3 regions of the Delftia sp. Cs1-4 genome follow, and region 3 is predicted to be linked to each of the others. Evidence: riboswitches for the same ligand, from Rfam matches in the RefSeq annotation. Region 3 holds a riboswitch; each other region holds the start of a gene.
What was found. A riboswitch is a leader RNA that binds a small molecule or an ion and turns the genes downstream of it on or off. The one in region 3 is predicted to bind glycine.
Positions count from the first base shown of each region.

Region 1: linked by a shared signal. The riboswitch ahead of DELCS14_RS15470 (PBP1A family penicillin-binding protein) and the one ahead of DELCS14_RS02350 (D-amino acid dehydrogenase) in region 3 are both predicted to bind glycine.
Region 2: linked by a shared signal. The riboswitch ahead of gcvT (glycine cleavage system aminomethyltransferase GcvT) and the one ahead of DELCS14_RS02350 (D-amino acid dehydrogenase) in region 3 are both predicted to bind glycine.

Region 1 is NC_015563.1:3,526,267-3,529,539, reverse strand. It holds gene DELCS14_RS31250 (signal transduction histidine kinase) at 1-210, opposite strand, end outside; glycine riboswitch at 933-1,040, shown strand; gene DELCS14_RS15470 (PBP1A family penicillin-binding protein) at 1,466-3,273, shown strand, end outside.
Region 2 is NC_015563.1:2,859,493-2,862,765, forward strand. It holds gene gcvP (aminomethyl-transferring glycine dehydrogenase) at 1-348, opposite strand, end outside; gene gcvH (glycine cleavage system protein GcvH) at 420-794, opposite strand; gene gcvT (glycine cleavage system aminomethyltransferase GcvT) at 930-2,105, opposite strand; glycine riboswitch at 2,123-2,241, opposite strand; glycine riboswitch at 2,257-2,368, opposite strand; gene DELCS14_RS12555 (fatty acid--CoA ligase) at 2,538-3,273, shown strand, end outside.
Region 3 is NC_015563.1:513,286-516,558, reverse strand. It holds gene DELCS14_RS02355 (invasin domain 3-containing protein) at 1-421, opposite strand, end outside; glycine riboswitch at 1,073-1,183, shown strand; gene DELCS14_RS02350 (D-amino acid dehydrogenase) at 1,276-2,607, shown strand; gene DELCS14_RS02345 (FIST N-terminal domain-containing protein) at 2,676-3,273, opposite strand, start outside.

The sequences.
Region 1 (3,273 bases), 3.0 Mb from region 3:
GCTCACCAGGCACAGACCTATAGGCAGATGCTCGATGAAATCCGAGAACAGCGTTTTCTGATCGGCTACCTGTGCATCGAAGGGGTCCTGATCGCTGGCACCCGCGCCCTGCACGGCGCTGCCATGGCCCGCCGTGGCAATCGCCAGCTGCGCCCGCAGCCTGGCGTTTTCCTCCCGGAGCAGGGCAATCTCTTCAGACTCCTGGATCATGGGGAATGGAGCGCGGCTTCGGGTGGAGGAGGGGGTCAGATCGCCGCTGGCGGGGACGGCGATTTTGGTTTGGGGATCATTGCTGTGAGTGGATGGTTGGGCTGGCTCGTGAGGGCGACCTCAAGACAGGCAAGTGCGGGGCTTCCTCCGGCATCTGGACAGAGCAGCGCTGCCGTTGCGCAAGATCAGCAACTCATTCACGGCGGCGGCCCTCATCAGGGAAAGCTGGCTGATGCAGCTGTGTGCTGAAGAAAAAGCACAGGGCCGCCAGGCTGCGAATGCACCTGGAAGCCCGGGGCTTCAAGGCCGCTGTGCTGCGCGCCAGCGTGGATGCATCGAAGCGAGAGCATTGGGTGGCTGATCAGAGAGTTGCTTGCCGCCTAGCTGTCCATTCGGCAAAACACAAAAGCCCCGGCAGGAACTTCCTGTCGAGGCTTTTTTGGTGGGTGCGATGCGTCCTAGGTCTCAGGCGCTCTATTCTGACGAAATATTAAAAATTGTCTCAATTAACAAATGTTAACAGTTCTACGAGAACTAATTCGCTTCATCGAAGTAGACACACTTGACTTTGGTCAAGTAGGGTAAGGAAACTGAAAGCCAGTAAATAGCGCATCTGACGTAAGATGACCTGGCAGGAGAAAGAGGTAGCCTTTACCTCTGCCGAAGGCGCAAACTCCCATAAACGCTCAGGTTCCCCTCATCCGGGGATGTACTGCACATCTAACACGCCGTCTGGAGAGTCGCTGCAATCGCTGTAGCGCGCCGAAGGAGCAAGCCTGTTGTCTGGTCAACAGGTGAATCTCTCAGGTACCGAGGACAGGGGGAGCGGCATCTATACCGTCTTTGGCATCCACCGCCATTTCAGACACGGTATACATCAATGAAAGATTTGGCCATGAGCTACAAAGCTATCTTGGCATTGGGTCTTTTTGCCGTTCTTATTTGCATTCTTCAAAATTCTGGTTCTCTCGCATCATTTTTCGGCGAGAAATCGAATATTTCAGAAGATGCGAATGGCAATGCGTGCCGGCCACCGCCCACAAGACATCCACTGATTTAGAAGATCGACATTCACACGGGAAAACCATCTGCGTTTGCACTGGTTAAATTCGTCGTGTCGGTTCGATGATTTGATCTTGATAGATCATTAATTTTTGATTTTTGGGCTTTAAATAAAACCACTGGATTCAATGTGGCGGTTAATGCTGCTTGATAGATTTATAGCCTCAAAAATCAATAGAGCTAGGTGCCAATGATGGTTGCAGATCAAACAAAAAACACTAGATATAAAAGTACTGGTTATTCCGCAATTCGTACTGTCCTGGCTTTTTTTTGCGGATTTTTTATTTGTTTCGTACCAGTGATAATTTATGTTGCAAATGAAATAGAAAAAACTCTGCCAGATGTGGCTAACCTTTTTCACCATCGACCCGCCCAACCTCTAAGAATTTACGCAGCTAGTGAGGAACTGCTGGCTGAATATGGCGAAGAACGTCGTGAGATAGTCTCAATTAGAGAGTTTCCTCGGGCTCTGAAAAATGCAATTATCTCAATAGAGGATGCAAAATTTTACCATCACAGAGGCGTGGATTATTCTGGAGTATTTAGAGCGGTAGTCAGAAATATTGCTAGCCAAGAAAATTCCCAGGGAGCCAGCACGATCACCATGCAAGTAGCTCGCAATATGTTTCTTTCCAAGGAAAAGAGCTATATAAGAAAAATTGCAGAGATCATGTTGGCGTTCAAGATTGAAGCACTTTTCTCTAAAGATCAAATACTTGAAATCTACGTAAACGAAATCTTTCTGGGTGAGAGATCCTATGGGTTCGCAGCCGCAGCATCAACTTATTTCAATAAGAGTTTGAGTGAGTTGAGCATTTCAGAATCCGCCGTGCTAGCTGGCCTCCCTAAGGCTCCATCAGCTTTTAACCCAGTCGCAAACTATCAACGAGCAATGATTAGGAAGAACTATATTCTAGAAAGAATGAAGGAGCTTAATTATTTGAATCAAGAAGAGTTTCTTCAAGCTATTTCAGAAGAAGTAAAAATTACAAAGAGGGCTAACACCAGGGATTCCTCTGTGCAATTTGCAGTCGAAGAAGCGCGCAAAATGATCTACGAACACTATGGGGAAAGCACATATAAGGAAGGTTTTGATGTCGAACTAACAATAGATACACGCCTACAAAAGGCTGCTCATACGGAATTAAGAGATGGGCTGATGCGCTTGCAAAAAATTCGCGGATGGGAGGGCGTGGAGGGAAGATTTAATGTCGAAGAAAAAGTACTGGACAAAAAAAATATAGAAAAATTTCTCATTAACTTCCCAGATAGTGGCGTATTCAAAGCGGCCGTTATCACCGAAGTATTACCCAACGGAATTGTCAAGGCAATGTTCAGAAATGGTGAGGTGATTACATTATTTTCTGAGTCAGGTGCATATTCCGTCTTGGAACTGACAAAAAGTTCTATTTCACGTAAACGACGAATTGAAAAAGGAACGGTGGTACGTGTAAAACAGCACGCCCAAAATAAATGGGTGCTTAGTCAGAAGCCACATATGGAAGGTGCCATGATTGCAATGGATATGCAAAGTGGGAATATTCTTGCAATGACTGGGGGATTTGATTTTTCTCTCAACAACTTTAATCATGTCACTCAAGCTCAAAGACAAACTGGCTCCACATTCAAACCGTTTGTGTATGGTGCAGCTATCGAAAAAGGATTCTTTCCCGGATTCATCGTGGATGACACACGTCGAGTAGTCAAGCCGGCGCAGCGAGGTAGCGCATCCTGGGCTCCAAGAAATTATGCAAACAACTATGAAGGTGATATCACCATTCGACGCGCATTTATTAGGTCGAAAAATGTGGCAACAGTGAATGTGATGGAAGCCGCAGGTGAGGACTATGTCCGTAACAAGGCTCTATCTTTTGGTTTTATTCCCGATTTTCATCCTCCTGGGCTTCCTCTAGCTCTGGGGGCCGGTTTGACGTCTCCAATGCATCTTACACAAGCCTTTTCTGTGTTTGGGAACAATGGAGCGATGGTGTCCCCTATATT
Region 2 (3,273 bases), 2.3 Mb from region 3:
GTAGGCCGTGTACCAGGCGGGGTTCTCGAGAATGTTGCGCAGGATGACGCCGGGCGTGTGCGTGCCGTAGTAGCCCTGGCCGATGAAGCTTTTGAGCAGCTGGTTGCGGCCTGCCAGCGCCTTGAGTTCGGCCAGCGCCTGGGCTTCGGTGGCCGCTGGCGGCAGCGCCATGGGCTGGTGGCGCCGGATGGAGGGCGGGACGATGGCGTCGATCAGCGCATCGCGCGATGCCGCGCCAATGGCGCTGAGCATGTGGGCCTCGTCTTCGGGCGCAATGCCGATATGGCGGGCCACGAATTCGGTGGCGTTCTCGAGGGCGGCAAGGGGCTGGGTGGAGGACATCAGCATGGAGGGACCTGTCTCAAAAGCTGAAAAGCGCCAGGGCGGGCCCTGGCGCCCGTCCTGGCCGGAAAGTGGCGTCAGTTGCTCTGTGCGAAGGCCGTGTAGGCGGCTTCGTCGAGCAGCGCGGCCAACTGGCCTGCGTCGCTGAGCTTGACCTTGAAGAACCAGCCTTCGCCCAGCGGGTCGCTGTTGGCCAGGGAGGGGTCGTCGCGCAGGGCTTCGTTGACTTCGACGATCTCGCCGCTGACGGGCATGTAGACATCGGCGGCGGCCTTGACGGACTCGACCACGCCGGCCACATCGCCCTGGTTGAAGCTGGTGCCCACGGCGGGCAGATCGACGAACACCACGTCGCCCAGCGCATCCTGCGCGTGGAGGGTGATGCCGACGATGGCCGCGTCAGGGTTGGCGGCGTTGATCCATTCGTGGTCCTTGGAATACTGGATGCTCATGGCTTGCTCCGATAGAAACTGAAAAGAAACCTGTGAAAGGCGGTTTGAGAAAGGTCAGTGCGCACTGTAGCGGCATGCGATGGCAGGAAAAACGAATCCGCCGAACTCGATCCACGCCAAGCGCGCAGGCTGTCCTCAACCGCGGTGATAGCGGGGCGCCACGAAGGGCGTGGCCTGCACCTGCATGGGCACGGCCTTGCCGCGCACCATGGCCTGCAGCGTGGTGCCGATGGCGGCGCTGCCCGGCTCCACATAGGCCAGTGCCACGGGCTGGTTCAGCGTGGGCGACAGCAGGCCGCTGGTGACCTCGCCGACCTTGCGGCCGCTGGCATCCAGCAGCTCCGTGCCTTCGCGCACGGGTACGCGCTCCAGGGCCACCAGGCCCACGCGCTTGCGCGTGAGCAGCTCGGGCGACTGCAGCTGGGCCAGCACGGTGGCCGCGCCGGGAAAGCCGCCTTCGCGCTCGCCACCAATGCGGCGGACCTTCTGCACGGCCCAGTTCAGGGCGGCCTCGGCCGGGGTGGTGGTCGTGTCCAGATCGTTGCCGTACAGGCACAGGCCGGCTTCCAGGCGCAGCGAATTGCGCGCGCCCAGGCCCACGGGCCTGACTTCGGGCTGGGCCAGCAGGGCACGGGCAAAGGCCTCGGCGTGGCTGGCGGGCAAGGAGATCTCGAAGCCGTCCTCGCCGGTATAGCCGCTGCGCGTGATGTACAGCTCGGCGCCTTCCCAGTCGAAGTAGCCGCCCGTCATGAACACCAGGCCGGCCGTGTCGGGCAGCAGGCGCTCCATGGCGGCTGCTGCCTGCGGGCCCTGCAGCGCCAGCAGGCCCCGGTCGAACTGGGGCTCGATTTCACAGCGCTGGCCGATGCGGGCCTCTATGTGCGCCAGGTCTTCGTGCTTGCAGGCGCCGTTGACGATCAGGAACAGGTCGTCCTCGCGGCGCACGAACATCAGGTCGTCCAGAATGCCGCCCGCGTCGTTGAGCAGCAGGCCGTAGCGCTGGCGGTGTTCGCCCAGGCCCAGCACGTCCATGGGCAGCAGCGATTCCAGCGCCGCGCCGGCATCCGGGCCGCGCAGGCTGATCTGGCCCATGTGCGAGACATCGAACAGGCCTGCCGCCTCACGCGTGTGCAGGTGCTCGGCCATCAGCCCCTGCGGGTATTGCACGGGCATGGAGTAGCCGGCAAACGGCACCATGCGCGCGCCCAGTTCCTGGTGCAGGTCGAACAGCGGGGTCTTGAGCAGATCGGTGGTGGAGGCAGCGGTCAAGGAGGGACTCTCTTTTCGGCAAGGGGCAAGGCACAACGCCATCCCGGAATCCCGGGATGTCCTGCCCTGCTGTCCGCTTTACCTGAGAGATTCACCCGCACCTTCCATGCGTGGGGCTTGCTCCTTCGGTGGATGGGGCACACCGCCGTGCCCTGCATCTCTCTCCAGCTAGGAACGCCTGCGGCCGTGGCGGCAGGCGGTGCCAGTCCTTTTGCCTGAGCGTTCGGGACGAACCCTGCGCCTTCGGCGGTGCCGCTGCCTGTGACCATTGCGGCCGGGCGGGCACTCTCTCCTGACCGGCGCATTCTAGCTGCGGCCAGCGCCCGCGCGGCTTCGGGATTTCCGCGGGCCGGCCCCAGCTCCATGCGCTTGCCTGCATGGATGCATTTGCAAATTGCATAACTGTCTAAAAAATCTCCTACATTGAGATGCATCGATATATGAAATCTCGTGAGCGAGAAGGAAGAAGCGCACATGCAGCAGACGCTGGGAGACACATTGGCCTGGCCGGCACGTTACCTGCCGAACAAGGAGGCCCTGGTCGCGTGGGAGGGCGGCGAGCGCCGCGCCTGGACCTACGCCCGGCTCGATGCCGAAGTCAACCGCCACGCCCACGGCCTGGCCGAGCTGGGCATAGGCCATGGCGACGTGGTCGCGGCCTTTCTCTACAACACGCCGGCCTTTGTCTTCACCATGCTGGCGGCCGCGCGCCTGGGCGCCATCTTCAACCCCATCAACTACCGGCTGGCGGCGCAGGAGCTGGCCTTCATCCTCAAGGACGGTGCTGCGCGCGCCCTGGTGTTCGAGCACGAGGGCGGCGAGGTGGCCGCGCGCGCCCAGGCCCTGCTCAAGGCCGAAGGCGGCGGCACTGGCGCAGGCATCGAGCACTGGATCTTTGCCGACGATGCCCCGGCCGACCCGCTGCCGGTCTGGGCCACGCAGCGCCTGTCCGCCCTGGCCAGGGGCCGCAGCAGCGCGCCGCCCCAGGCCCATGTGCGCGAGAGCGACCCCTGCATCCTCATGTACACCAGCGGCACCACGGGCCGGCCCAAGGGCGTGCTGCATACGCACCGCAGCAAGCTGGCGCACAACGCCCTCATGCACCAGACCATGCAGTTCACGCGCGACGACGTGGGCCTGGCCATGGCGCCGCTCAACCACACGGCCGAGCTGCACACCAGCTTTTTGCCGCGCCTGCAGGCCGGTGCCA
Region 3 (3,273 bases):
TCTGTATGGTTCGTACCGACGTAGTCAGTGTCGGCGCAAAGACGATGGAAACATCGGCACTCGGATCCAGCGTTTGCAGCGTGTAGTTGGCTGCCTGAATGGCCGCTCGCAGCGTACATGCGCCAGCAAAGGTGCCCCCCAACGTGCTGACACAGGTGGTTGGTGTCGTTGCATTGGCATTGGGAGCGTCGCTGTTGTCTGTGACCGTGAAGACGACGGTCGCCGCCAGTGCCGTGGATGAGATACCCGCGCATGAGAGCAGCAGCAAAGAGAAAAGGCACTTCGCTGCACGCCACTTGCGAAAAAATGCCGAACCAGGCAGGCGATTGAGAGCATGCATGATATTCCCCGTTTTCTCAAGGAGATATGACAGGAAAATGATTTTCCCAATGGCAATAGCCATCAGTTGTACCCAGCGCATTTGCATCGCCGTACCTCGAATAGTTCTATTTGAATCACGAGCTCACAACTCACCTTGCAGCCGGTGAGGTTGGAAGCAAAATGTTTCGCGCAGATCCTGCGCGTCAATCAAAAAGGTGGATTTCCATCAACGTTTGCGAGCTGCTCCGCTGCCCATTGAGCCGGACACACCTTCAGTCGGGTTTGCGACGCAAATCATTCCTCCCTCCACAAACCATATTCACCGTGCTTGTATTTTTTCAGTGCCGGACCAGTTTCCATGGACCTGCACCTGTGCAACGGTAAGTCGCCTATCAGACATATACACAACTCATGGTTAACCCATGCAGGTCCAATCGACCAGAACATGCACTGACAAACCACTGCACACATCGATAGGCTAAATCATGTTTTTTTCTATTTCAATAGTTTTTTTACATGCAGTCGGAGACTCGTGCCAGCGCTACGAGGGAGGCGCTTGAGCGATCTAGGGAATACCCTGAATCGACCACACCACATACAGGTAGTAACTGGTGGTATCCCGAGTACGACTGGAACCGGCTGCGCAAGCCACATAGAATCGCCCCTGCAGGAGAGCAGGCGGGCACCACGGTGCCGAGCCTCACCGAAGGCGCAAACTCCCATACACGCTCAGGTTCCGTACTGCAAACACAACATGCCGTCTGGAGAGCCGCCGCACGCAATATGCGGCGCACCGAAGGAGCAAGCCCCGTTCCCATGGACGGCGGTGAATCTCTCAGGTACCAAGGACAGGGGGAGCGGCAGCTGCGTCACGACGGACGCCGGCTGCTTGCTATTGAATCCATAGCTATCAGCTTCCGCGTGACCGGCACATGCCTTTGAAAGGGCATTGTCATGCGCGTCATCGTTCTCGGAGCCGGCCTGATCGGCACCGCCTCGGCCTACTATCTGCAATCTCTCGGTCATGAAGTGACCGTCATCGACCGCCAGGCTGCGCCCGGCGCCGAAACCAGCTTTGCCAACGGCGGGCAGATCTCGGTCAGCCACGCCGAGCCCTGGGCCAACCCCGGCGCACCGCTGAAGTTGCTGGGCTGGCTGGGCCGGCAGGATGCCCCCCTGCTGTTCCGCCTTCGCGCCGACATGCGCCAGTGGCTCTGGGGCCTGTCCTTCCTGCGCAACTGCACGCCCGCGCGCACGCGCCACAACATCCAGCAGATCGTTCGCCTGGGCACCTACAGCCGAGAGGCTCTGCAGCAGCTGCGGTCGGACACCGGCATCCAGTACGAGCAGCGCATGCAGGGCATCCTGCACTTCTACACGAACGCCCGCGAGTTCGAGGGCGCGCTCAAGCCCACCGAGCAGATGCAGGCCCTGGGCTGCGACCGCCGCCTGATCGACGCCGACGAAGCCGTGCGCCTGGAGCCGGCCCTGGCCCATGTGCGCGGGCAGATAGCAGGCGCCACCTATACGGCCGAGGATGAATCGGGCGACGCCAACCTATTCACGCGCGAGCTGGCACGCATTGCCACCACCACGGGCGTGCAGTTCCGCCACGGCCACCACGTCATGGCGCTGCGCACCACGGGTGCGGGCGCCAGCCGCCATATCGACCATGTGGAGGTGACCAATGCCGATGGCCGCTACGAACGCATCCAGGGCGACGCCTATGTGCTGGCCATGGGCTCGTTCAGCCCGCTGCTGGCCCAGCCGCTGGGGCTGCACCTGCCCATCTACCCGGCCAAGGGCTACTCCGTGACCCTGCCGGTGCTGGACCCCGCCAAGGCCTACCAGGTCAGCCTCACGGACGATGAGTTCAAGCTGGTGTTCTCGCGCTACACCGGCGCGCAGGGCGACCGCCTGCGCATTGCCGGCACGGCCGAGTTCAACGGCTACGACCGCAACCTGGACCCCGTGCGCTGCGAGGCCATCGTGCGGCGCGTGCAGCAGCTGTTCCCTGGCGCCGGCGATACCGGGCGCGCCCAGTTCTGGAGCGGCCTGCGCCCCGCCACGCCCAGCAATGTGCCGCTGATCGGACGCTCGCCCATCGCCAACCTGTTCCTGAACACCGGCCACGGCACGCTGGGCTGGACCCATGCCTGCGGCTCCGGCATGGCGCTGGCCGACCTGGTCAGCGGCAGGCAGCCGGCCGTGGATTTCGATTTTCTGGGGGCCGCAGCCATGGACCCGGATCGCAGCGCAGGCACGGTGCGCCCGCGCGCGGTCTGAGGTTCAGACGGTGTGTACCGTGTGTACGGCGTGTACGGCGTGTACGGCGTGTACGGCGTGTGCGACGCCTAAGCAGTGAACACCGTCAACACCCCGGCGAAGCGGTGCAGGCGGGCGTCCATGATCTCGGCTTCTGCGACGAAGCCGATCAATGGCACATCGCCCAGTGCGTGGCGCAGGGTGCGCAGTTCGGCATCGGGGCCGCCGAACAGGCCGCCGCCGCGGCCCCGGCAACTGATGTAGATGGCGCCACGGATGCGGGGCTGTGCCTCGCCTTCGGGCGCCGCCTCCTCGGGCTCCGCCGCATCGCGCAGCGCAGCGCCCAGTTGCAGCAGTTCCTGGCGCGCGACCTGGGCCTGGCGGCGGCAGAAGATCACCGAATGCCCGGCCTCCACGGCCGATGACAGGGCCACGCCCTGGCGCAGCGGGTCCAGCCCGACCAGGGTCAGTACCTGGGCCTCTTCGGTGAGCACGCCGTGGGCCATGCCCCGGCCCGGCGGCGCAATGGCCGCCAGCGTGCTGCGCACCGTGGTCAGCGCGGGCTGCCAGTCGCTGCCTTCCAGCTCCACGCCCAGCAGTTGCAGCAGGCGCTGCAAGGCCGGATCGCCATTGAGCCCGGTGACCAGGGCGCCGCGCGCCTCGGTGATCTCCAGGCCCTCGCCCAGC